Pelosinus fermentans DSM 17108: one gene and its partner. The protein of the gene in region 2 interacts with the protein of the main gene of each other region in a pairwise test. Links are inferred from orthologs where the notes say so. Each region holds a gene or a part of one and is shown on either strand. Other genes may lie near its edges.

Region 1 (3,093 bases), 650 kb from region 2 along the record:
ATTAACTGTATATTCTAAATACTAATCCATGCTTTGGAGAATTGCAAGACCATAATCGAATAAAAATCATTTTTTGTATAATGACATCATTTACAGATTTCCCACTTCAGGCGGACGAAAATGCTCTTCTGGCAATGTCAGCAAATGATCAGTGGTTTGCAGCATCTCTTCTTTTGCTGCAGGCAATCGCCCATTCACATAGGCGTAATTAGAATGATGATCACTATATAACATACTGGTTACTTCAAGGCTGGCAATAAATAATCTAGTCTCTCGTAATGCTTCATGGGCGCTCAGCAGTCTAAATGCCCCTTGGCGATACTCTTCATACAGCTGAGTCCCTGCCATAGGAATGAATGTACGAAGACGGATAAAATCCGGGTTAATTTGGTTGAGTACCTTAGCACTATTTTGCGCATGCTCCATAGAACGCTCTTTTCCACCAATCCCCAGCATGACATATTCACTAAGTTCAATTCCCGCTTCTTTTACCTTACGCCCTGCCAGAATCGTCTCCTTAGCACTTGCACCTTTGCAAATTCGCTTTAATACAATGTCATCGCCTGATTCCATACCAGAATGAATTCGAGTAAGGCCACTTTTCTGCAATAAAAGCAGTTCCTCTTCTGATTTTCGTAAGATATATTTAGAAGAACCATACATGGTAATACGCTGTAAACCGGAGAAAGTCTCTTTCGCGTAATGAATGATTTCTACCAAATCAGAGGTTTTCATCAGGATGGTGTTGCCGTCGGGGAAAAAAAGAGTCTCCACTGTATTCCGATACACTTTTTGTGCTTGGTTCAAATCTTCTTTAATATCAGCAACCGACCGAATGCGAAATTGTTTTTCTTTATACATTCCGCAGAATGTGCATTGGTTATGGGGACAACCAATAGTAGCCTGAATCAGTAAGCTGCCGGCTTCACTAGGCGGGCGATAAACAACGCCTTCATAACGCATACTACGGCTCCTTTCTACTACGAATTTATCTTTTTATTTAAACACAATTGGCGTTCAAGAAAAGAGGTCTGCTATCAGCAGAATCAAGAAACAACTGCTGCATCCCCTGAGAATCCATAAGATAGAGCAATAATCCTGTTATATCATAAGTTACAAAATATTGCATAGGTAGGGTCACCTCCCTCTTAAAATAGACTGGTCGTCTATAAATGTGTATAATTCACCCCTATCCCACAAATTGTTATGTGGTGAAGGAATCTAGTTCACCACATGCTTCTGCCTTGGTATGATTCGATCAAAAGAATGTTCAATAAATTTATCAATTGGTGCAAGATCGCGATTCACTTGCATACGAATGAGTGCACCTTCCCATGAGGTATATAGGAATTCTGCCATAGACTCTGCATCATACTCCAATGATATTTCCCCCATTTTCTGGCCTTCTCTTATACAAGACGCAAACAGTGCTGTCCATTTATCAAATTCCCGTTTTAATGCATCTCCCATAGCAGCACTGGGGTTTTCCACTTCAATTGCCAATTTAGCAACCAAACATCCTCTGCCGCAGCCATGTATGGCATAATAATCCCGAATACCTAAAAAATACTTTTGTATTTTTTCTCTAGGAGAGCCCTTTTCATTTGCTAATTTTTCTGCGATGGACTTGGCTAATTGTTCTCCGTAATATTCAATAATGGCTATACCAAAGGCTTCTTTCGATTCAAAATAATGATAGAACGATCCTTTCGGAACATCTACTGTTGTTAGTATTTCTTGTATTCCTACCGCATGATAGCTTTTTGCTACCATTGCTTTGGCTCCTGCTTTAATTAATTTCTCTTTTGTCGTGTTTTTCATACTTAAATAATAGACCAGTCGTCTTGAAAAGTCAAACATTTTTTTTAGGATTCTATTAGACTTTTTTGACTAAGGTTAGTATGATATATAAGTAAGTTCTGCCATACTAAGAAAAACACTGAGCGACTAAAAAATAAAACCTTTTGAACCGCGAAGACACGAAGACAACGAAGAATATGAGGATTAAAATACTGTAACACCCCTTCGCGTCCTTTGTATTTCTTCGCATCTTCGCGGTTCATTATTGTTTTTATATAACACTATACAATTTATTGATCAATGCAACTACATAAGGATGTGAAAAAATGAATTGGGAAAACCTACCTATTTTGATAATTTTATGTTTATCCGTTATTGGCAATAACCACTCTGTATCAATTGCTGCACTCATACTGCTTCTAATAAAGCTGTTAGGCTTTCATACATGGTTTCCTTATATCGAAGATCATGGCATTACGATTGGCATTACCATTTTAACTTTGGCCGTATTAACACCTATCGCTCAAGGACGCATATCTATCAGCGGAATCTTGGAAGCATTTAAGACCCCCATTGGTTTAGTGGCCATTTTTGTTGGCATTCTCGTCGCCTGGATCGCTGCCCAAGGTGTATTTTTTATGAAAGAATCGCCAGAAGCAGTAACGGCTTTAGTTGTTGGTACCATTGTGGGAGTGTGTTTCTTCCAAGGGCTGGCAGTCGGTCCTCTAATTGCAGGTGGAATAGTATCTTTGATTATCAGTGCAATAGGGTTGTTTAAAAATTAAAAGCATAAAAGCCCAGTGCCGCTGCTGCGGCACTGGGCTTTTATAGTCCTTTTTTAGCATTTGTCTACATATCTTTTGCAGGAACCGGTCCTCTAGAGATTGCAATTCTTCCTGTACGAACAATTTCAAGAATGCCGAAATCAGTTAATACCTCACACAAAGCATCAATTTTAGATTCTTCACCGGATAATTCGACGACTAAGGTCTCTCTATTTACATCTACAATTTTAGCACGAAAAATTTCTACAACATCAACAAGGTCTGATCGATTAGCTTTGTTGGCACGAACTTTAATGAGAGCCAGTTCACGCTGAATGGAATCTACATATGTGATATTTGCAATCTTAATCACATTAACGAGTTTTGACAATTGATTAACTACCTGCTCTAATTCAAATTCATCCTCCACCTCAACACCAATGGTGATTCGCGTTGTATCAACTTCCTCAGTAGGCCCTGCGGCTATACTTTCAATATTAAAGGCCCTGCGGCTGATGAGTCCTGATAT
Region 2 (3,232 bases):
ATTGAACAAAGGCGGAACAAGTATGCGCCAACGTGAAGAAATACAACTTTATTTATATCGATTAATACATGGTGAAGAACCAGGCATTCTTACAGATTTTCTGCTGGGTGTACTGCATATTTTCTCTGTTATTTATGGCTGGGCTGTGCTTTGTAAGCTAGCCTTATATAAGTATGGAATTTTAAGGCAGCACAAGCTGAATTGCCATGTGATTAGTCTGGGGAATATTACAGTAGGCGGAACTGGTAAAACTCCTACTGCTCAGCGATTGGCTACGATCATTCGGGACATGGGGTATCGAGTAGTCATTTTAAACCGCGGCTATCGGGCTGGGTGGAGAGGGCAGATTGGTTTGGTGTCAGATGGGGAAAAAATCTATATGTCGGCAGCGGAAGCTGGGGATGAAGCCTATTTGTTAGCAAAAAGCCTGCCTAAGGTTTCAGTAGTAATCGGGAGCAATCGCATTATTACAGGGGAATATGCTGTGAATGAGCTAAAGGCAGATGTTATTATCTTAGATGATGGATTTCAGCATTGGCAATTGGCACGTGATTTGGATATTGTATTAATTGATTCTCTCAACATGTTTGGCAATCAATTTATGCTGCCAAGGGGAACTCTGCGAGAACCTTTGTCCAATTTATCCCGGGCACAAATCTTTTTACTGACAAAAATCGATCAGTCAAGCCTTGAGGCGAGGGAAATGATTTATAGTACCTTGGATCAATACAATAAAAAGGCCTTAGTTGTGGAAAGTATTCATAAACCCCGGTGTTTCGTGGAAATTGAAGAATGGTATAAAGGAACAATAGGGCGTAAGAACGTGCCGTTAGAAAGTGTCCGGGGTCATAAAGTACTGGCTTTTTCGGCTATCGGCAACCCTTCTTCCTTTGAACAGACCATTTTGGATCTTGGCGTATCCGATGTATGCGGCGTAAGATATGTTGATCATCATGATTATACGATGGCAGAAATGCAGTATATTATGCAAAAAGCCGTAGATGAAAATGTATATGCCTTGGTTACCACAGAAAAAGACGCAGTAAAGATTCCTGCAGAATTCATTCACTCAGATCGTCCATTGCCTTTATATGTCCTGAGCATTGCTGTATTCTTTACAGAAGGCTATGAAGATCTAATGGGTTTAATTAAGAAAGTAGAAAATAAGCAGGATGCTGCTGAAATATGATGTAATTACAGAATGGAGATACGTTAAAAAGAAACGTTGAACCGCGAAGGTCACGAAGTTATATGAAGAACACGAAGACGAGTATTATAACCACTTCGCGTTCTTCACTTCCCGGTCGGCAGCTTCGCATCTTCGCGTTTTAAACAGCTTTTTTATACTGTTAGATAAGGGAGGTTTATTCTATGAATATAGTATGTGTCATTCCAGCACGGTATTCATCAACTCGGCTTCCTGGTAAGCCCTTAGCGGATATAGCTGGCAAGCCAATGATACAACATGTATATGAAAGGGCTGCTCTGGCAAAGCGCCCCCAGCGTGTGATTGTGGCAACTGACCATCCGTTAGTATTAGAAGCAGTTAAAAAATTTGGCGGTGAGGTTTTGCTGACATCTGCGGATCATCCTACGGGCACCGACCGGCTGGCCGAAGTTGCAGAGCAATGTCCCGATGTGGATTTAATTATTAATGTCCAGGGGGACGAGCCTATGATCGAGCCAGAGGTGATTGATCAATTAGCCAGCGCTTTTGATAACCAGCCTGATCTCAATATGGCTACGTTAATGACTCAAATGGATACGAGTGAGTATCAGGTTCCAGGTGCCGTAAAAGTAATCACGGATTTACAAGGCTATGCCTTATATTTCTCTCGTTCCCTGATTCCTTTTCCTCGTGTGGAAGTCGGTTTGCCAGTCTTTAAGCATATCGGGATATATGCGTATCGGCGGGAATTTCTGCTGAAATATGCAAAATTAGCTCCAACCCCTTTAGAAAAGACGGAATCATTAGAACAATTACGAGCCCTGGAACATGGCTATCGCATAAAAGTAATCGAAACCAATTTCAAATCCATTGGCGTAGATACCCTAGAAGATTTGGAAAAAGTAAATTTGCTGTTAAAGAATTAGAATTGTGGGGTAACCGAAAATTATAACCTGAGAAAAAAACGCTGAACCGCGAAGGCACGAAGAAATGCAAAGGACACGAAGAGGTATTATATATCCCGTTTCTTCGCATCTTCGCGTTTCAATATTTTTTGATTTGTATTTCAAATTTGTTAATTAACATTAAGCAGGAGGTTTTTTCTATGAATACAGTTAATATTGGTTCTATTACAGTGGGGGCAAAAAATCCTATTGCTTTGATTGCCGGGCCTTGCGTGATTGAAGGAGTAGAGCGTACGCTAAAAATTGGTAAGGCGATCAAAGAAATCACGGATAGACTGGGTATTCCATATATCTTTAAAGCATCCTTTGATAAAGCCAATCGCTCCTCTTATTCCTCTTTTCGCGGGCCAGGTCTTACAGAAGGCTTAGCAATACTGAGCCACATCAAAAAAGAGCTGGGTGTTCCTGTCGTAAGTGATATTCATTCCAGTGAGCAAGTAAATCCTGCTGCAGAAGTATTGGATATCTTACAAATTCCAGCTTTCTTATGCCGTCAGACGGATTTACTAAATGATGCTGCAAAGACAGGGAAAGTCATTAATGTGAAAAAAGGGCAATTCTTAGCACCAAACGATATGAAAAATGTAGTTGCCAAAATTCGCGAGGCAGGCAATGAGAATATTCTTCTTACAGAGCGAGGTGCAAGCTTCGGCTATAATAACCTGGTTGCCGATATGCGCTCCTTGCCCATTATGCGTTCCTTTGGTTATCCGATTGTTTTTGATGCGACTCATAGTGTACAATTACCTGGAGGGGCAGGTACGACTTCAAGCGGACAGAGGGAATTTGTACCCTATCTGACTCGGGCAGCTGTAGCAGTAGGGGTTGATGTTTTATTTATGGAAGTTCATGATAATCCCGCCGAGGCGTTATCCGATGGACCTAACATGCTATATATTGAGCAACTAGAAGACTTGCTCAAAGATGTCCAAGCTCTCGACAATGTAGTCAGAAAACATAAGTAATTAAAACTTGATCTAAGTGTGTTAGCTTTATAACAAAAATGAACCACAAAGACACAATGCCGCTATCGCAGCACACAAAGGGAAGTAACCCTTAGTGTCCTTTGTGCCTTTGTGGTTCACTAATTTTATTAGGG

What was found.
Region 1: the proteins of kdsB (region 2) and FR7_RS06500 interact in binary tests that used the Escherichia coli proteins (3 or more experiments, as listed by UniProt). The link is inferred for Pelosinus fermentans DSM 17108 from one-to-one orthologs.

Annotation. Positions count from the first base shown.
Region 1 is NZ_AKVN02000001.1:1,474,787-1,477,879, reverse strand. What follows is about bases 22-2,779. They hold FR7_RS06500 (TetR/AcrR family transcriptional regulator), read right to left. Parts: upstream 1,822-2,779; coding sequence 1,222-1,821; downstream 22-1,221. Other genes in these bases: ilvN (acetolactate synthase small subunit), read right to left, coding at 2,650-2,779; FR7_RS06495 (DUF441 domain-containing protein), read left to right, coding at 2,127-2,585; FR7_RS24410 (hypothetical protein), read right to left, coding at 1,001-1,129; FR7_RS06505 (radical SAM protein), read right to left, coding at 91-963. In the rest of the region: more of ilvN, read right to left, coding at 2,780-3,093. UniProt on the Escherichia coli protein: Involved in response to both electrophiles and reactive chlorine species (RCS). Represses the transcription of the nemRA-gloA operon by binding to the NemR box.
Region 2 is NZ_AKVN02000001.1:826,719-829,950, forward strand. The notes cover bases 336-3,232. They hold kdsB (3-deoxy-manno-octulosonate cytidylyltransferase), read left to right. Parts: upstream 336-1,371; coding sequence 1,372-2,094; downstream 2,095-3,232. Other genes in these bases: lpxK (tetraacyldisaccharide 4'-kinase), read left to right, coding at 336-1,189; kdsA (3-deoxy-8-phosphooctulonate synthase), read left to right, coding at 2,274-3,098. Also shown: FR7_RS03740 (3-deoxy-D-manno-octulosonic acid transferase), read left to right, coding at 1-5; more of lpxK, read left to right, coding at 23-335. UniProt on the Escherichia coli protein: Activates KDO (a required 8-carbon sugar) for incorporation into bacterial lipopolysaccharide in Gram-negative bacteria.